3 regions of the Amycolatopsis sp. NPDC005003 genome follow, and region 2 is predicted to be linked to each of the others. Evidence: riboswitches for the same ligand, from Rfam matches in the RefSeq annotation. Region 2 holds a riboswitch; each other region holds the start of a gene.
What was found. Region 2 has a riboswitch for S-adenosylmethionine ahead of ACWED2_RS05160 (methionine ABC transporter ATP-binding protein). Riboswitches for the same ligand answer to the same signal wherever they lie in the genome.
Positions count from the first base shown of each region.

Region 1: it holds a riboswitch for S-adenosylmethionine, as region 2 does, so the genes downstream of both, ACWED2_RS18830 (aminotransferase class V-fold PLP-dependent enzyme) here and ACWED2_RS05160 (methionine ABC transporter ATP-binding protein) in region 2, are expected to answer to the same signal.
Region 3: it holds a riboswitch for S-adenosylmethionine, as region 2 does, so the genes downstream of both, thrC (threonine synthase) here and ACWED2_RS05160 (methionine ABC transporter ATP-binding protein) in region 2, are expected to answer to the same signal.

Region 1 is NZ_JBSGAI010000014.1:195,755-202,271, forward strand. It holds gene ACWED2_RS18805 (AsnC family protein) at 1-403, shown strand, start outside; gene ACWED2_RS18810 (RluA family pseudouridine synthase) at 490-1,422, opposite strand; gene lspA (signal peptidase II) at 1,419-2,084, opposite strand; gene ACWED2_RS18820 (hypothetical protein) at 2,108-2,716, opposite strand; gene ACWED2_RS18825 (hypothetical protein) at 2,721-3,320, opposite strand; gene ACWED2_RS18830 (aminotransferase class V-fold PLP-dependent enzyme) at 3,337-4,662, opposite strand; SAM riboswitch class IV at 4,702-4,816, opposite strand; gene ACWED2_RS18835 (potassium/proton antiporter) at 4,895-6,373, opposite strand; gene ACWED2_RS18840 (ArsR/SmtB family transcription factor) at 6,470-6,517, opposite strand, start outside.
Region 2 is NZ_JBSGAI010000003.1:187,937-194,453, reverse strand. It holds gene ACWED2_RS05180 (fatty acyl-AMP ligase) at 1-652, opposite strand, end outside; gene ACWED2_RS05175 (ABC-F family ATP-binding cassette domain-containing protein) at 964-2,730, opposite strand; gene ACWED2_RS05170 (ASCH domain-containing protein) at 2,735-3,142, opposite strand; gene ACWED2_RS05165 (4-(cytidine 5'-diphospho)-2-C-methyl-D-erythritol kinase) at 3,139-4,101, opposite strand; gene ACWED2_RS05160 (methionine ABC transporter ATP-binding protein) at 4,170-5,183, opposite strand; SAM riboswitch class I at 5,395-5,485, opposite strand; gene rsmA (16S rRNA (adenine(1518)-N(6)/adenine(1519)-N(6))-dimethyltransferase RsmA) at 5,590-6,444, opposite strand.
Region 3 is NZ_JBSGAI010000004.1:61,602-68,118, reverse strand. It holds gene ACWED2_RS06200 (helix-hairpin-helix domain-containing protein) at 53-772, shown strand; gene ACWED2_RS06195 (ComEC/Rec2 family competence protein) at 1,005-3,377, shown strand; gene thrC (threonine synthase) at 3,891-5,156, opposite strand; SAM riboswitch class I at 5,170-5,303, opposite strand; gene holA (DNA polymerase III subunit delta) at 5,453-6,433, shown strand.

The DNA of each region.
Region 1 (6,517 bases), on a different contig from region 2:
CGAAGTCCTGGAGACCCAGGGCCTGGAGGGCGAGCAGCTGTCGGTGCAGCTGCTGGAGGTCCAGGACCCGGCCGACTACCTGTTCAGCGCGGCCGGGTACCGCCTGGAAGAGGGCGAACGCGCGGTGGTGGTGCACACCGAGATCACCAACCGCGGGGCGATCCCGTTCGCCTCGCTGCCGGACAACTACCTCGAGCTGCTCGCCGCCGACGGCCAGGCGATCGGCAAGGCACCGGTGTCGCTGACGTCCCGGCCGCCGCACAAGATCGGCGTCAAGCCGGGCGAAACGCTGGGCGGCCACACGGTGTACGTCCTGCCCGACGCCACCCGCGTGGTCTCGGTGCGCTGGAGCCCGCGCCCGGAGCCGGACGAGCGCACGCTGACCTGGTCGATCGAGGACTGAGGCTTATTCTGGTCAGCCCGCCGCACCCCGCGCGGAAACCGGCGGCTACCGGCGAAATCATGCGGCGGGCGACGGCTGAACAAGCCTCACTGGTAGCTCTCGTCGCGCAGGATCTCGAGAGCCTTCGCGAGGTCGTCCGGGTACTCGGACTCGAACTCGACCCAGCGGCCGTCCGCGGGGTGGGCGAACGCCAGCGTCTTCGCGTGCAGCCACTGCCGGCTCAGGCCGAGGTGGCGGGCCAGCACCGGGTCGGCGCCGTAGGTCAGGTCGCCGACGCAGGGGTGCCGCAGCGCCGAGAAGTGGACGCGGATCTGGTGCGTCCGCCCGGTTTCCAGCTTGATGTGCGCGAGCGACGCCGCCCGGAACGCCTCGACGACTTCGTAGTGCGTGACGCTCGGACGGCCGCCCTGGACCACCGCGAACTTGTAGTCGTGGCGCGGGTGGCGGTCGATGGGGGCGTCGATCGTGCCGCGCATCGGGTCCGGGTGGCCCTGGACGATCGCGTGGTAGCCCTTGTCGACCGTGCGCTCCTTGAAGGCGCGCTTCAGCACGGTGTACGCGTGCTCGCTCTTGGCCACCACCATCACGCCGGTGGTGCCCGCGTCGAGCCGGTGGACCACGCCCTGGCGCTCGGCCGCCCCCGAGGTCGCGATGCGCAGGCCGGCCGCGGCGAGGCCGCCGACGACGGTCGGGCCGGTCCAGCCCGGGCTGGGGTGCACGGCGACGCCGACCGGCTTCGAGATCACCACGATGTCGTCGTCGTCGTGCAGGATCTGCATGCCTTCGACCGGCTGCGCGACGACCTCGACCGGGTTCGACGGCTCCGGCAGGGTGATCTCCAGCAGGCCGCCGCCGGAGAGGCGGTCGGACTTGCCCGCCGGACGGCCGTCGAGCAGCACGTCCCCGGATTCGGCGAGCTCGGCGACGACCGTGCGGGACAGCCCGAGCAGCTTGGCGAGGCCGGCGTCGACCCGCATCCCGTCGAGCCCGTCGGGCACCGGGAGCATCCGCGAGCTCACGCCTGCTCCTCCTGGGTCTCTTGGCTCTCCTGGGTCGCCTGCTTCTTCTTGTCCTTGGTCGACGTGCCGTCGTAGTCCTTGCCCAGCAGGGACAGCAGCACGATCAGGGCACCGCCGACGCAGATCGCGGAGTCGGCGATGTTGAAGATCGCGAAGCCCTTGCCGTTCGGGGCGAAGGCCGAGATGAAGTCGACGACGTGCCCCTGCAGCCCGCCGGGCGCGCGGAAGATGCGGTCGGTCAGGTTGCCGGTGGCGCCGGCGAGCACCAGGCCGAGGCCGATCGCCCAGCCGATCGAGCGCAGCCGCCGCGACAGCCAGACGATCGCGATGACCACGGCGAGCGCGACGAGGGCGAGCACCCACGTCATCCCGGTGGCCATCGAGAAGGCGGCGCCGGGATTGCGGATCACCTGCAGGTAGATCAGCCCGCCGAGGACCTTGACCGGTTCCTTGCCCTCGAGGTTGGCCACGACCAGGTTCTTCGTCACCAGGTCGATCGCCCAGAACACGACGGCGACCGCGAAGACCCAGCCGACCCGCCGCTTCGGCAGCAGCGGCTTCGCCGGGACCTCCGGGTTCTCGGGCGCGTCCGCGGCCGGATCGGGCACCGCCTCGGCGGGCACGGCGGTGTCGGGTTCGGAGTGGCTGGGCTCGGTGCTCACCCGTCCATTGTCCACGGCGCTGGTCAACCCCCGGCGGGCCCGTCCGGACGCGGGCGCAGGAGCACCGCGAACGCGGCCGCCAACAGCACGCCCGCCGCGGCGAGCGCTCCGGCGACCGGCGGCAGGAACACGGTCGCGACCAGCGCGAACACCCCGGCGACGGCCGCCAGGAACCAGCTGCGCTCACAGCCGGCCAGCAGCAGGAGGCCGACGGTCGCCAGCAGCGCGCCGCGCAGGTCGCCGCCGAGCCGGAACTGGAGCGCGCCGACCAGGTCGAGCAGCGGGACGGCGGCCAGCGCCCCGAGCGTGCCGAGCACGAACCGGCCCGGCCGCCGGGGCCGCAGCTGCCGCCAGTACCAGGCGGCCACGGCGAGCACCACGCAGGCGAGGCCGGCGGGCCAGCCGAGCGTCGCCGACGGCCCGACGTCCACCGCCACGGCCGTGACCGCAGCCCGCTCGCCGCCGGTGCCGCCGACGCCGCCGGTGCCGAGGCCGTGCAGGCCTGGGGACAGCTGGTACCCCGGCGGACCGGCGGCTCCGACGTCGTCCGGGACCAGTTCGGCGGCCACCATCACGAGCAGCGTGAACCCCAGCGCGGCCAGCGGGAACCAAGACCGCCGTGAACTCCCCATCGGGTCAGGGTATCGAGCGCGGGGTGCCCCGCAGCAGGGCGATGAAGGCGGCGCCCAGCAGGATCACCGCCGACGCCAGCATCCCCGCCATGTCCGCCGAGAGCACCACGGCCACCAGGGCGAACGCGGCCGTCGTCAGCAGGACGAACCGGCTGCGTTCGTACGCGGCGAGGGTGAGCAGGCCGAGCGTGGCCAAGAGCGGGCCGCGCAGGCCGTCGCCGAGCCGGAACTGCCAGGAGCCGACCAGGTCGAGCAGCGGGACGGCGAGCAGCGCGGCGATCGCGCCGAGAACGAACCGCACGGTGCGGACGGGCCGCAGGGCGACGGCGTACCAGACAGCCGTGCCGGCGACGACCACGCCGAGCGCGATCAGCCATGCGGTTTCGGCGGGCAAGCCAGCGCCCCAGGCGTGGAGGTCGCCCTGGGACAGGATGTAGCCCCGGCTGTACTCCGTCGCGCCGGGCGGGACCACCGGGCCGAGCAGGAGGTTCGCGGACCGGTCCTCGGCATCGCTGCGGCGCGACAGCAGTTGCGCCGCGGCCGACGCGATCTCGGCGAAGCCCAGCAGTGCCAGCGGAAACCAGTAACGCGGCCCTCTCCCCATCGGCCCAGGCTAGCGCTCAGCAGAAGGGCGGCAGCTCCCGCGGGTCGCCCACCGGGGCCCACCGGCCGTCCACCTTCGCGTACTCCCAGCGGGCGCCGCGGGCGACGATCTGCCGCAGCGCCAGCAGCACGCGGTCGACGTGCTCTTCGGTGCTGCCGAGGCCGAGGCTGACGCGGACCGCCTGCTGCCCGTCGCCGCCGGTGACGCCGATCAGGCGCTTGGCCGCGATGTGGGCGCAGAAGGCGCCGTCGCGGACGCCGATGCCGTACTCGGCGGACAGCACCGCGGCGAGCCAGCCCGGGTCGAAGCCGTCGACGACGAAGCTGACCGTGCCGACCCGGTCGACCGGCGCGTCGAACAGCCGCAGTTCGGCGCAGCCGGGGATGCTCTCGAGGCCCTTGCGCAGCCGGGCGAGCAGGGCCTGCTCGTGCTCGACAACCGCGTCCCAGCTCGCGCTGAGGGTCTCGCACGCGACGCCGAGCGCGTACACGCCAATGGTGTTGGGCGAGCCCGCTTCGTGGCGCTCCGGCCCGGTGTTCCAGACGACGGCGTCTTCGGTGACGAGCTTGGTCGCGCCGCCGCCGGCGAGGTACGGGCGGGCCGCGCGCAGCCAGTCGGCGCGGCCGATCAGCGCGCCCGCGCCGAAGGGGGCGTAGAGCTTGTGGCCGGACAGCGCGACGTAGTCGACGTCCAGGTCCTTGATCGAGATCCGGCGGTGCGGGGCCAGCTGGGCGGCGTCGAGCGCGACGCGGGCGCCGTGTTTCCGCGCCACGGCGGCGATTTCCGCGACCGGGAGCAGTTCACCGGTCACATTGGACGCTCCGGTGACGACGACCAGCCGCGGGCCTTGCGGAGCATCCGCGAGCGCTTCGTCCACAGCGGACACCGCGGCGAGGCGGGTGCGCGGGGTCGGGATCCGCCGGACGTTCGGCCCCTGCCACGGCAGGAGCGCGGCGTGGTGCTCGGTGTCGAAGACGACGACCGTGGTGTGCCGCGGCAGGCTGCGGGCGAGCAGGTTGAAGGAGTCGGTGGTGTTGCGGGTGAAGACGACGGTGTCGGTCCGCCGCGCGTCGACGAAGCGGCGCAGGACGTCGCGGGTGCGTTCGTAGAGCTTGGTGGAGACCTGCGACGCGAAGCCGGCGCCGCGGTGGACGCTGGCGTACCAGGGCAGGAACTCGTCGACCTTCGCGCGGACGGCGTCGAGACACGGGGCGCTCGCGGCGTGGTCGAGGTTGGCGTAACCGATGGTTTCGCCGGTCACCAGCGGCACCCGCAGCGACGCACCGGCGACGGCGGGAACGGCGGGGGCTTCGAGCTGGGTGCGGTCGATGGCGAGAGTCATCGGGGTGCCTCCTCGGCGATCCGGGGGACCCCGGCGAGGGGCCCGCGCTTGCCCGTCGCACGGCGCGACCGGCCCGGTCTTCACCCGGGGCACCCCACCGCGGTAGGAGGGTTGCCGGCCAGCAAGCCGGGGCTTCGCGCTGGCACTCATGACCTGAGCCAGAAGGTAACCGAGAACGCGCCGGGCCGCCAACCCCCGCCTCACATTCTGAGACGGCGGTCACAGAGCGTGCTCAGCGGCCGGACTCGCCCTTCCAGCGAGCGAGGCGGCCGGCCCGGTCGACCGCGCGCAACCGGCGTTCGACGGCGTCGCGGACGGCGCTCGTCGTGACGACCAGCAGCTGGTCGTGCTCCTGCAGCCGGCTGGTCTTCTGCGGGGTGAAGCCCGCGCCCTCGCGCACCACCAGGCTGATCGTCGCCCCGACGGGCAGCCGCAGCTCGGACAGGTACACGCCGTGCAGCTTCGACCCCGGCTGGATCCGGACCTGCAGCAGCTCGGCACCCAGCTCGTCCAGCGGCGCGGAGTCGACCTCGATCTCGTGCGCCTCGGACTTCTTGGCCAGCCCGAGCCGGCGCGCGAGCGGGCCGAGCGTCGCCCCCTGCACCAGCGTCAGCACGATGACCAGCACGAACACCGCGTCGACCAGCCGCTGGGCGCCCGGCAGCCCCTGGGACAGCGGGATCATGGCGAGCACGATCGGCACGGCGCCGCGCAGCCCGGCCCACGACAGGAACGCCTGTTCGCGCCACGGCAGCCGGAACGGCAGCATCGCGAGGAGGACCGACACCGGCCGCGCCAGCAGCAGCACGACGGCGCCGGCGACCAGGCCCGGCACGATCGCGTCGAGCAGGCGGCCCGGTGAGGCGAACAGCCCGAGCAGCACGAACAGGCCGATCTGCGCCAGCCAGCCCAGGCCCTCGGCGAACGACAGCGTGTCCGACCGGTGCGGCAGCCGCGAATTGCCGAGCACCAGCGCGGCGACGTAGGTGGCGAGCAGCCCGGACGCGTGCAGCAGCTGCCCGGACGAGTACGCCACGACGCACACCGCGACCGTGGCCAGCGGGTACAGGCCGGTCGCCGGCAGCGCGGCCCGGCGCAGCGCGAGGCCGCCGAGCCAGCCGAAGGCGAGCCCGATGACCAGGCCCGCCGTCAGCTCGTAGACCACCAGCAGCGGCAGCGTCCAGTCCACAGTGGTGCCTTCGGCCAGCACCACGACGGCGATGTAGGCCGGCGCGTCGTTGATGCCCGACTCGAGTTCGAGCGCGCCGGTGAGCCGTTTGCCGATCCCGGCCGTGCGCAGCACCGAAAACACCGCGGCCGCGTCGGTCGAGGCGAGCACCGCGCCCCACAGCAGCGCCAGCCGCCAGTCGAGGCCGAGCAGCCAGTGCAGGGCCGCGCCGGTGGCCGCGATGCTCACCGCCACGGACACTGTGGACAGTGCGATTCCGCGGCCCAGCGCCGGTTTCACCGCCGACCACCGGGTGGTCAGCCCGCCTTCGGCGAGGATCATGACGAGCGCGGCGAGGCCGAGCGACTGGGTGAGTTCGGGGCTGTCGAACCGGATGCCGAACCCGGCTTCGCCCAGCAGCACGCCGATCCCCAGGTACAGCAGCAGCGAGGGCAGGCCGAGCCGGATCGACACCCGCACGGCGAGCACGGAGGCGAGGAGCACGACGCCGCCGACGCCGAGCAGCACGGGAAGCTGGTCCATGCCCGCCTCCTCCCGAGTGCCGTGGGCCCTCAGAATAGTGAGGCATGGGGGTTAACTCGTTCGTGTACCGCTGCCTGACACCCGACAGCTGGTGTGTTAAAGCGCCGAGACACCACCGAGCGCGTCGAGATCGACACCCAGGGC
Region 2 (6,517 bases):
CGGTCAGGAAGCCGACCATCCCCATGTCGTGGAACGTCGGCAGCCAGGACACCATCACGTCGACGTCGAAGTCGAACTCCGCGCGGTCGACCATGGCCTTGACGTTCGAGTACAGGTTCCCGTAGGTGATCCGCACGGCCTTGGGGTCGGCGGTCGAGCCGCTGGTGAGCTGCAGGAGCGCGGTGTCGCCCTCGTCGGTGGGGACGACGTCGGCGAGCGGCTCGGCTTCGGCGAGCTCGGTGATGAGCTTGAACCCGATGCCCTTTTCGCGCAGCACGGGCGCGAGCTGGTCGAAGGGCTCGCCCAGCAGCACGAGATCGGAGCCGATCATTCCCAGCACCCGCACGGTGTCCTCGGCCCACTCGGCGAGATCGGTGCGCGGGGTCGGCTGGTGCAGCATGGTGACGCTGCCACCGGCCAGCCAGACGGCCTGCACGGTCGGCGCGATCAGCACCGGCGCGGCGGCCAGCACGGCCACGGCACCCCCGCGTTCGAACCCGCCGGCCACCAGCCCCCCGGCGATCCGCCGAGCCTCGGCGTGCACCTCGCCCCAGGTCCGCCGGACCGGCTCCTTCGGCTCCCCGGTGACCATGCCGCGCTGCTGCCCCCGCCTCGTCGCGGTGGCGACGAGCGTGTCCACGAACCTGCTCATGGCAGGAACATTACTGTCTCAGCGTCAACGTCCGCCGACCAAAGCGGAAACCGGGCCTCGAAGCCACCGGTCCACTTGGCGCTGCCCCGGCAGCCGGACCACGACGAGGCCAGGGTGACGGTTCGAGTCGCGGGTGATCGAGCCACACCAGCCAGCCGGGCCCGAGGTAGAAGGATTCGAGTGACACGTACGGCACGCCGCGGCGCTCGCACAGCGCCCCGGCGAGGGTCGACTTGCCCGATCCGCCGAGCCCGCCACCGCGATCCGCCGGAACTGCGGCCCGAGCGGATCGTCCGGCCCGATCACCCGCGTCATTCCAGCAGCTCGGAAGTCTCCAGCCAGCGGCCCTCGACGTCCTCGATCTCGCCCTGGACGCCCTTCAGCTCGGCGTTCAGCTCCATCAGCTTCGCCGGGTCCGTCGCGGCTTCGAGCAGGGACGCGTGGAGCTTCTCCTCTTTGGCGTGCAGCTGGTCGAGCTTGCGCTCCAGCCGGCCCAGTTCCTTCTGGGCCGCGCGCAGGTCCGCCGCCGACTTCTTCGCCTCGGTCTTGGCCGCCGTCGGAGCCGCGGCGGCCGCCGGTTCCTTGGCGAGGGCGCGGCGGTTCAGGTACTCCTCGATGCCGCCCGGGAGGTGGGTGATGCGGCCGTCGCCGAACAGCGCGACGATCGTGTCGCAGACGCGTTCCACCAGGTAGCGGTCGTGGGACACCACGACCATCGTGCCCGGCCAGCCGTCGAGGAGGTCCTCCAGCTGCTGCAGCGTGTCGATGTCCAGGTCGTTCGTCGGCTCGTCGAGGAGCAGCACGTTCGGCTCGGCCATCAGCAGCCGGCACAGCTGGAGCCGGCGCCGCTCGCCGCCGGAGAGGTCCGCGACCGGGGTCCACTGGCGGGCCGCCGGGAAGCCGAGCTTCTCGCCCAGCTGGGACGCCGTCATCTCCTGCTTGCCGAACACCACACGCCCGGCCACCTGCTCGATCGCCTGCAGCACCCGCAGGTCGCCGGGCAGGTCGTCGAGCTCCTGGCGCAGGTGCGCGAGCGCCACCGTCTTGCCCTCGATCCGGCGGCCGGTCGAGCCCTCGACGTCGCCCCCGAGCAGCTTCAACAGCGACGTCTTGCCCGAGCCGTTCACGCCGACCAGGCCGATCCGGTCGCCCGGCCCGATCCGCCAGGTGACGTGGTCGAGCAGCGTCCGCTCGCCGACCTGGTACGTCGTGTCTTCCAGCTCCAGCACGGTCTTCCCGAGCCGCCGCTTGGCGAACGCCTGCAGCTCGACGGAGTCCCGCGGCGGCGGGACATCGGCGATCAGCGCCTCGGCCGCCTCGACGCGGTAGCGCGGCTTCGACGAGCGCGCCTGCGGGCCGCGGCGCAGCCACGCCAGCTCCTTGCGGGCCAGGTTCTGCCGCTTCTCCTCGGCCGTCGCGGCCAGCCGCGCCCGCTCGGCGCGGGCGAAGATCCAGTCGGCGTAACCACCTTCGTACTGCTCGACGCGGCCGTTCGCGACCTCCCAGGTCAGGGTGGCGACGGTGTCGAGGAACCACCGGTCGTGCGTGACGACCACGACGGCGACCTTCCGGGCCAGCAGGTGGTCGGCGAGCCAGCGGACACCTTCGACGTCCAGGTGGTTGGTCGGCTCGTCGAGCACGATCAGGTCGAGCTCGCCGGTCAGCGCGGCGGCCAGGGAGACCCGGCGCCGCTCGCCACCGGACAGGTTCGCCGTCGGCGTGTCCAGGCCGATCGCCGTGATCCCCAGTCCGTCCACAATGGACCGGACGCGGGCATCGGCGGCCCATTCGTGCTCGGCGCCGTAGCGTTCGAGCACGACGTCGCCGACCGTGCTGCCGTCGGGGAGTTCGGTGCGCTGGGTGACCACGGCCATCCGCAGGTCGCGCACGTGGCTCACCCGCCCGGAGTCCGGTTCGGACAGTCCGGAAAGGACTTCCAGCAGGGTGGTCTTGCCGCCACCGTTGAGGCCGACGACGCCGATGCGCTGCCCGGCCGCGATGCCGAGGGAAACGCCGTCCAAGAGCGGGCGAACCCCGTAGGACTTGCTCACCGCCTCCAGGTTGACCAGGTTGGCCATCCGCTCAGCCGATCCTTTCCACAATAATGAACCGGGTCGCCACGACCAGGGTCGTGTCGGCCACGGTGAACTCCGGATCTTCCATGGCCGCGCGCATTTCCGCGCTCTGCCAGTAAGCCTCGTGGTCGGCGCGCCACTCGGCGACACTCGTGAAGCCTTCGCCCTCGTCGAGCGCGTGCTGGAGGTCCACTTCGGACAGCGGCAGGACGCGGGCCTCGGTGGTCTCGAGGACCGCGACCCCGTCGCCCGCCGAGTCGATCATCAGCTCGCGCTCGCCGACGACGGGCAGCTCTTCGCCGTACTTCTCGTATTCGGCGACCAGGCCGGTGGTCGAGGTCTTCTCCCCGCGCAGGATCGCCGCGACCAGCTTGTCGCGCAGCGGACCGGGGAACGCGAACTCGGCGTGCTTCATGCGTGCACCCGCGGCGGCGCCGGCCGGGGTGCGTCGTCGCCGCCGACCACCCGGGCGCCGGGGACCGGGCCGTGGGCCACCCGGACCGTCCGGCACACACCGGCGCCGGACAGCTCGGCCGCGACCTCCACCGCCGACTGCCCGTCTTCGCAGAGGAAGGCGCACGTAGGGCCCGAACCGGACACCGTGCCCGCGAGCGCGCCCGCGTTCACCCCGGCCCGGAGCGTGCGGCGCAGGTCGGGGCGCAGCGAGACGGCCGCCGCCTGGAGGTCGTTGCCCAGCAGCAGGGCCAGCTGGCGCGGGTCGCCGGAGGCCAGCGCCTCGACGACCGGCGTGTGCGAGCCGATCCGGGGCGGGTTGCCCGCCGCGCGCAGACGGTCCAGCTCGCCGAACACCTTCGGCGTCGACAGCCCTTCGGCGGCGAAGGCCAGCACCCAGTGGAACGTGTGCCGCGACAGCACCGGGACCAGCTGCTCGCCGCGGCCGGTGCCCAGCGCGGTGCCGCCGTAGAGCGCGAACGGGACGTCGCTGCCGAGACCGGCGGCGATCTCGGCCAGCTCGTCGCGGGTGACGTCGAGGTTCCACAGGCTCGCCAGCCCGACCAGCGTCGCCGCCGCGTCGGCGCTGCCGCCCGCCATGCCGCCGGCGACCGGGATGCCCTTGCGCAGCACCACCCGGACCTTCGGCTCACCGGTGCGCCCGACGTGCGCGGCCAGCGCTTCGACGGCCCGCCAGGCCAGGTTCTCCGGGCCGGTCGGGACCGAGCCCTCCCCTTCGCCGTAGACCTCGATGCCGGGCTCTTCGGTGACCGCGACGGTCACCTCGTCGGTCAGCGACAGCGCCTGGAACACGGTGACCAGCTCGTGGTAACCGTCTTCACGCAGGTCGTCGACCGAAAGGTGCAGGTTGACCTTGGCCGGGACCCGGACGGTGACTGGGGGCGGAACTACGGCGAGCACCCGACCAGCCTACGTGCCCGCGGAAACGCCCCGATGCGACCTGCGCATCGGGGCGTTCGGGACAGCGATCAGGCAGCCGCGACACCCTGCGGGCCACGCGCGGTGTGCGTGACGTGCCCACCACGCTCGGCGACCCAGGCCAGCGCCGCGTCGGCCCGCTCACCGCGGACACCCAGGCGGAACCGGCCGACCGGCGTGTCACCGATGCGGGTCAGGCCGCCGCCGATGGTGGCGAACTCGACGTCGAAGCGGCCCGCGGCCTCGGGCAGCAGCGCACCCACCGAGGCGAAGCCGATCAGCACGACGTCGGCCGAGCGGTCGTAGCGCGCCGCCTGCGAGCGGGTCGTCTCGATGGCCGGCAGCAGCGCCTGCGCCGTGCGGCTGGCCGGGTTCGAGATCAGGTCGAGCACCGAGCCGCGCTCGACGACGGTGCCGTCCTCCAGCACCGCGACGTCGTCGCAGACCCGGCGGACCACGCCGGCGTCCGGTGTGGTGACGACGACCGTGGTGCCGAGCTCGGAGCGGGCCCGGTCGAGGACGGCGAGCACCGCACCGGCCTCTTCCGGGTCGACACCGGCGGTCGGGTCGTCGGCGAGCAGCACGGCGGGGGCCGCCGCCAGCGCCTTCGCGACCGCGACGCGGCGGAGTTGACCGGCGGACAGCTCACCGGGCCGCTGCGCGGCGCGCGGGGTCAGGCCGACGAGGTCGAGCAGCGAGCCGACCCGGCTGCGGCGCTGCGGGCCGTCGACGCCGAGCTGCTCGAGCGGGGAGGCGATGTTGCCGGCGATGGTGCGCTCGGCGATCAGCTCCGGCTTCGTCGAGACGACGCCGAGCTGGCGGCGGATCTCGCGCAGGCGGCGGCCGTCGAGGGTGCCGGTGTTGAGGCCGTCGAGGCGGACGACACCGCGGTCGGGGCGCTCCTGCAGGGCGATGCACCGGGCGAGGACGGACTTGCCCGACCCGGCGGGACCGACCACGCCGAACAGCGAGCCGGCCTGGACGTCGACGCTCACGTCCCGCAGCGCGACGACGGAGTTTCCGTTGGTGGCAAAGGTTTTGGACAGGTTTTCGACGGTGATCACGAAGGCTCCAGAAAACGGGGCGCCGCCCCCATGGGCGCGCCCGGCCGCAAGCGAAGGTCCGTCCGTTGTGGACGGTGCATGAAGAAGAGGTGGACCGGCTCGGACTAGCTCAGTTGGAGCGTCGACATGCGGTCACGGAGCGGCGGCCTTCGTCGACTACGCGACGCCTGGTCAGGAGCAGGGGGCGAGCTACCCTCTTCATCGAAAACGGCCTCCATCGGTCCTGGCGGTAGCACCTGCCCTGCGGAGGGTGGTTGCTGCGACTTCGGCGAGCCAGGTCTCTCAGTCGCTCGGGATGGACGTACTGAGTAAAACCGATCCCGAGGAGCGAAAGCAAGCCCGTTGGCCCAGATCACACGACTGGCGGTGTCCGAATCGCGAGATCAGGAGCGACGGAGGCGTATCTTCACGGCTCCACTGTGGAGTGGGCGGCGGCCGCGATCCGGGCGAAGTCGTGCACGTCCAGCTGCTCGCCACGGGTCCTGGGATCGATCCCGGCGGCCCCGAGCAGCTCGCCCGCGCGCTCGGCGGAGCCCGCCCAGCCCGCGAGCGCGGCCCGCAGCGTCTTCCTGCGTTGTGAGAAAGCGGCGTCCACCAAGCCGAAGAGCAGCTCCCGGTCGTCGGACGCCGTCCGGGCGGCCCGTTCGAAGGCGACGAGCGCGGAGTCGACGTTCGGCACCGGCCAGAACACCGAGCGTGGCACGGCGGCGACCTTGCGTGCGGGGCCGTACCAGGCGAGCTTGACGCTCGGCACGCCGTAGATGCGGCTGCCGGGGCCGGCGGCCATCCGGTCGGCCACCTCGGTCTGCACCATGACGAGGCCCTTTTGCAGGGAGGGCACCTCGGCGAGCAGGTGCAGCACGACCGGTACGGCGACGTTGTAGGGCAGGTTGGCGACGAGGGCGGTCGGCTCGCCGAGGTCCGCGCGGGTGACGCGCAGGGCGTCGGCCCCGACGACGGTCAGCCGCTCCGCCGCTTCGGGGCCCCGCTCGGCGACGGTCCTGGGCAGCCGTTCGGCCAGTTTGGGGTCGATCTCGACGGCGACGACCCGCGCGCCGGTGGCGAGCAGCCCGAGGGTCAGCGACCCGAGCCCGGGCCCGACCTCGAGAACGACGTCGTCTTCGGCGACGTTCGCCAGCTCGACGATCCGCCGGACGGTGTTGGGATCGTGCACGAAGTTCTGCCCGAGCTTCTTGGTCGGCCGCACGTCGAGTTCGGCCGCCAGCCCGCGGATTTCGGCCGGTCCCAGCAGTTCAACCACCGCTGGAGCTTACCCAGGGGGTCGGTTCGCGTACCTGGACGGTCGGTTCGCGTACCTGGAGGGTCGGTTCGCG
Region 3 (6,517 bases), on a different contig from region 2:
ACGCGACGCCACCCCTGTCGGACGCCTCCCCGCGGGCCCTAACGTCGATCGTGTGTTCGAGCAGTCCGCCCGGGATCCGGGCTCTCCCGTCAACGACCGGCTCTCCTGGCTGGCCGACCAGCTCTCGCCCGATGCGAGCACGGTCGGCCCGGGCGGCCGGTTGGTCCGGCGCTGGCTGCCGGGCGGATCGGCCGGTACGGGCCGCCGCCGGTGGGCGCTGGCCGGTGTCTTCGCGGCGGTCGTGATGATCGTCCTGGGCGCGGTCGCGTTCGTGGGCGGTGCTCCGGCACCCGAGTCACCGCCCGCGCTGCCCAGCGCGCAGCCCAGCGAAAAACGGGCGGCCGAGGCGCGCGCCGCGCCCCCGGCGGGCCTGGTCGTCAGCGTGATCGGGCGCGTCCGCTCACCGGGCCTGGTCACGGTGCCCCAGGGCGCCCGCGTGGCGGACGTCCTGAAAGCGGCGGGCGGCCCCGAACCGGGAGCGGACATCGCGGCCCTGAACCTGGCCCGCAAGGTCGCGGACGGCGAGCAGCTGGCGGTCGGCATCCCGGCCCAGCCGGACCCGGGCTCCCCGGCGGCGGGCGGGAAGCTGAACCTCAACTCGGCAACGGCGGACCAGCTGGACACCCTCCCCGGAGTGGGAGAGGTGATGGCCAAGCGCATCGTCCAGTGGCGCACGGACCACGGCGGCTTCACGAAGGTGGAGCAACTGCGGGACGTCGACGGTATCGGCGAAAGCCGGTTCGAAAAGCTGCGGGAGCAGGTGACGGTCTGATGAGCACCATCCCGGTAATCGACAACAAGCAGGACATGCGGCCGTCGAATTGGGCGCTGCCACCCGGCACTTGCAGTGTCGGCCGGGCCCGTCGTCGGCACCTCGCGAAGGCAGGCTCGATCGCTCGCAGGAGAAGACGGCGGTCGCCGGATGCCTTTCGCGGCTGGGCAAAGCGGCCGGCGGCGGCCGGTTCCGGAGGCGTGGGCGAGTTCTTTCCGGAGGTGGCGGACCGATGAGCACCAACCCCGCACCCGACACCAGGCAGGACATGCGGCTCGTCCCGGCCGCGGCGGCGTGCTGGCTGGCGGCCTTGACCGGCCTGCTCCTCGGCTGGTGGACGGCCCTCGCCACCGGCCTCGCCGCAACGGTCGTGGCCGGTCTCGTGCTGTGGCGCGCCCGTGGCCACCCTCGGGTGCGCGACACGGCGGCAGCCCTGCTGATCCTGGGCCTCCTGGCCGCCGGGCCGATCGCCTGGCGAATCCGCGACGCCCAGCGTGACGAGCTGCGCGCTTCCGCCGCCGAAGGGCTGCCGGCTGCCCTGCAGGTGGTCGTCGCCGAACGCCCGCAGCCCGTACGCAGCGCGGGATACGCCGATCGGCAAGCCGGCGCCCGGTCGGTCGTCCTCGCGGCCGACGTCCGCACGGCATCGGTCGACGGGCGGCCGGTCTCCTCGTCCGGCCGCGTGCTGCTCCTGGCCCCGGTCGAGCAGTGGACGTCGCTGCTGCCAGGCCAAGAGGTGACCGCGACGGGCCTGCTGATGCCGCCACGCGGCGCGGACCTGACCGTGGCCGTGCTGTCGGTGCGCGGCCCGCCGGGGGAGCCCGGCCCGGCGCCGTGGTGGCAGCGGGCGGCGGCCGGGCTGCGCGCCGGCCTCCACGACCTGTGCCAGGTCCTGCCGGACGAACCCGCGGGCCTGCTGCCGGGGCTTGTACTGGGCGACACGAGCGGGTTGTCCCCGCGCGTCGAGCAGGAGTTCGTCTCGGCGGGCCTCGCGCACCTCACCGCGGTCAGCGGCGGCAATCTGGCGGTCGTCTGCGGGGCGGTGCTGCTCCTGTTGCGGCTGCTCCGGCTCGGGCCCCGGCTGTCGGCCGCGGCGGCCGGAGGGTGCCTGGCCGGCTTCCTCGTCCTGGTCGGCCCGGAGCCGAGCGTGCTGCGCGCGGGTGTCATGGCCGCCGTGGCGCTCCTGGCCCTGGCGCTGGGACGCCGTGGCTCGGCGTTGCCGGCGCTGGCGTTCGCGGTGTGCGTGCTGGTGGTGGCGGATCCGGCGATGGCCACGGACTTCGGCTTCGCGCTGTCCGTGTGCGCCACCGGTGGGCTGGTCCTCCTCGCGCCTCGCTGGGCGGACGCCCTGGTTCGCCGCGGGATCCCGCCGGGGTTCGCGGAGGGGCTGGCGATCCCGCTGGCGGCGTTCCTGGTGACGGCGCCGGTGCTCGCGGGCATGGCGGGTTCGGTGAGCCTGGTTTCGGTGCTGACCAACGTCCTCGCCGCGCCCGTGGTGGCCCCGGCGACGGTGCTCGGCGTGCTGGCGACCGTCACCGGCCCGTGGTGGCCGGGTGCCGGGAAGGTCTTGGTGCACCTGGCCGATCCGGAGGCCCGGTGGCTGATCACCGTCGCCCGGCACGGTGCGCGGGCTCCGGGTGCGGTCATCGCCTGGCCAGGTGGCTGGCTGGGTGGTCTGCTGGCCGCGGCCGTCCTCGTCGTGCTGGTGCTCGCGGTCCGGTACCGGCGGGTGCGGGTCCTGATGGCGGTGCTGGTGGCCGGCGCGCTGCTGGTGTTCGTGCCGGTCCGGGTGCTGGCGCCGGCGTGGCCGCCGCGGAGCTGGGCGATGGTCGAATGCGACGTCGGCCAGGGCGACGCGGTCGTATTGGCGACGGCCGAGCCGGGGCGCGCGGTGGTCGTGGACGCCGGACCGGAGCCGGGGCCGGTCGACGAATGCCTGCACCGGCTGGCGGTCGACCGGATCCCGCTGCTGGTGCTGAGCCACCTCCACGCCGACCACATCGGCGGCCTTACCTCGGTCTTCGACGGTCGCGCGGTGGGCGCGATCGCCGTCGGCCCGGGGCGGTCACCGGGCTGGGCGTGGCGGCAGGTCGCCGCCGAGGCCGCCCGCCGGGCGGTGCCGCTGGTGGAGCTGAACCCGGGTGAACGGCTGGACTGGCCAGGCCTGGCCATCGACGTCCTCGGCCCCCGCTACGTCCCGGCCCGCTCGTCCGAACCACAGGACGGCACGACGATCAACAACAGCTCGGTGGTGCTGCGAGCGGAGACCCAGGCGGGCCGCGCCCTGCTGACCGGCGACGTCGAACTCGCGGCTCAGGCAGACCTGCTGGCCGACATCGGAGACCTGAAGGCGGAGGTGTTGAAAGTCCCGCACCACGGCAGCAGATATTCGTTGCCGGCGTTCCTCGCGGCGGTGGCCCCACGGGTGGCGTTGGTCAGCGTGGGCGCGGGCAACACATACGGACACCCCAGTAAATCCACAATAGACACATTGACGGCGCTCGGCGCACGAGTAACCCGCACCGACCTGGACGGCGACACGGCGGTGGTCACCGGAACGGCAATAGCCCGCCGAGGCGAGCCGCGCGCCCCACCCCGCCGCTGAGGCCCGCCCGCGCGGCAACGGCCGCAGCTCACCGGAGGCGGCGCGGTGAGCGCGGCTTCTTCGCTGGACTGTGGTGGCTGCTTGCTGCGGTGTCGTGGTGAGTGAGGTCCTCGTGGGCAGGCTGCGGTGTGCTCGCCGAGGCGAGCTCCGCGCGCCGCCTGGTCGGTAAGGCCCGTCCGCGCGGCGAGGTCCGCGGCCCGCTGGAGGCGGCGCGGTGAGCGCGAACCGTGGCTGGTTGCTGCTGGGCGGTGGTGAGTGGGTCCCTATGGTCGCGCTGCCGCGTATCGACTGGGTCGCGGGCCGGCTTCGCGGTTGAGTCGTGGTCAGCGCGATCCCTGCGCCAGGCCCGGCTTCACCGCCGAACCGTGGTTGCTCGCTGCGGGCGGCTGGTGAGTGCGATCTCCGCGGCCGGGCGGCGTGTCCGCTGAGCGGCGGGCCGTCCGGCCGTTGGCCAGTGGTCAGCGCGATTCGCGAGCGTCCGGGGCGGGCCGGTGTGCCCGCCCCGGACCGCGCTCAGTAGCCGAGGGCCTCGTTCACGGCCGCGGCCGAGGGCGGCAGGGTGGCCTTGGGGCCCACGTGGTTCTCGATCGCGTCGAGGGTCTTGAGGCCGTCGCCGGTGATCAGCAGCACCGTCTCGGCGTCCGGGTCCAGCTTGCCCGTCTCGACCAGCTTCTTCGCCGTGGCGACGGTGACCCCGCCCGCCGTCTCGGTGAAGATGCCTTCGGTGCGGGCCAGCAGGCGGATGCCCTCGACGACCTCTTCGTCGGAGACGTCCTCGATCGCGCCGCCGGTGCGGTTGACGATGTCGAGCACGTACGGGCCGTCGGCCGGGTTGCCGATCGCCAGCGAACGGGCGATCGTGTCCGGCTTCACCGGCTGGACCACGTCGTGGCCTTCGCGGAACGCCGCCGACACCGGCGAGCAGCCGGTGGCCTGCGCGCCGAACACCTTGTACGGGCTGGCTTCCACGAGACCGAGCTGGCCCAGCTCGCGGAAACCCTTGTCCACCTTGGTCAGCTGCGAACCGGAGGCGATCGGCACGACGATCTGCGGCGGGATCCGCCAGCCGAGCTGCTCGGCGACCTCGAAGGCCAGCGTCTTCGAGCCCTCCGAGTAGTACGGCCGGACGTTCACGTTGACGAACGCCCACTTCGGGTGCTCGCCGGCGAGCTCGGTGGCGAGGCGGTTGACGTCGTCGTAGTTGCCGTCGATCGCGAGGAGGTCGCCGTCGTACACCGCGGTGGTGAGGATCTTGGCACGCTCGAGGGTCTTGGGGATCAGCACGACCGACCGCCAGCCGGCGCGGGCCGCCGCGGCGGCCGTCGCGTTGGCCAGGTTGCCGGTCGACGGACACGCGAGCACCTCGAACCCGAACTCGCGGGCCGCCGCCAGCGCGACGGCGACAACGCGGTCCTTGAACGAGTGCGTCGGGTTGCCGGTGTCGTCCTTGACCCACACGCGCTTGAGGCCGAGTTCCTTGGCGAGGCGGTCGGCGCGGACCAGCCGCGTCGCGCCCGGCTCGGTGTTCGGGATCTCCTCGACGTTGGACGGCACGGGAAGGAGCTTCTTGTAGCGCCAGATGTTCTTGGGGCCGGCCTCGATGTCCTCGCGCCGGACGCGGCCGAAGTCGTAGGCGACCTCGAGCGGCGAGAAGTCTTCGGCGGAGACGAACTCCGGAGCGAGCGGCTGCCGGTGGCCCTCTTCCTTCGACACCAGTTCGACGGCGGGACCGAGATCCGGGGTCTTCGTGGTGGAGGTCGTGCCGAGGGTGGCGGTCATCGCGAGGTTCCTTTCCTCATCTGCCCCGCCGAAGCGGGCCGGAATTGGCACCGTGGTCGTCAGCTATCCCGCGATCGCGGGATGACAGGCTGTACGCCGGTTGCCGGGGCTTCGTCGGGCCGTTCCCTCTGCCCCTCTGGATGAGCGGTATTCGGTTGTCGGTGCCGCGCACGCCGGATCGTCCGGGGCGGGCTGCCTCGGCTACACCGTACGACATCGCGCTCGGCCCGTGCCACGGTGGCCGCTCGACATCACCGGAGCGGGGGCATGGCAGCGCAAAGTGAGAGGATTCCCGGGTGACCGCGCAAGCCACCGCCCCGGCCCCGCTGCACCTGGTGCTGGGTGAGGAAGAACTGCTGATCGAGCGGGCCGTCCGCGAGACGCTCGCCGCCGCCCGCGCGACGGACGCGACCGCGGAGCTGACCCGGGTCCGGGTGTCCGATCTCACAGCGCCTGAGCTGGCCGAACTGGTCAGCCCGTCGCTGTTCAGCGAGGGCCGGGTGATCGTCCTCGAGTCGGCGCAGGACATCTCGCAGGAGCTGTCGGACGCCGTGGCGGCGTACCTGAAGGACCCGGCGGACGGGGTCGTCCTGGTTGTCGTGCACACCGGCGGCGGCCGCAGCAAGGCGGGCAAGTCGCTCCCGGCGGTGCTGAAGAAGGCCGGCGCCGAGGTCACCGAGTGCCCGAAACTCACCAAGCCGGCCGAGCGGGAGCAGTTCGTGCGCCACGAGGTGCGCCGGGTGGGTGGCAAGATCGACCCGGCGGGCGTCGCCGCCCTCCTCGACGCCGTGGGCTCCGACCTGCGGGAACTCTCTTCGGCGGCGACGCAGCTGGTCGCGGACACGGGTGGCGCCGTCGACGCGGACGCGGTCCGCCGCTACCACCGCGGCCGCGCCGACGTGACCGGCTTCGCGGTCGCGGAGAAGGCGGTCAGCGGCGACCGCTCGGCGGCGCTGGAGTCGCTGCGCTGGGCGATGCAGCTGGGTGTCCCGCACGTCCTGGTCGCCGACGCGCTGGCCGACGCGGTCCGCACGATCGCCCGGGTCTCCGGCGCCGGCCGGGGCAACCCGAACCAGCTGGCCGGCGAGCTGGGCATGCCGCCGTGGAAGATCCGCAAGGCGCAGGGTCAGTCCCGCGGCTGGAACCCGGACGGCCTGGCGACGGCGATGCGCGTGGTCGCGCGGCTGAACGCCGAGGTCAAGGGCGTGGCGGCGGACCCGGGCTACGCGCTGGAGCGAGCGGTCCTCGAGGTGGCGGCGGCCAAGGGCGACCGCTGATCGCCGGGCTACATGCTGGAGCGAGCGGTCCTCGGGGTGGCAGCCGCCAAGGGCGACCGCTCACCGCCCGGGCTACGCGCTGGA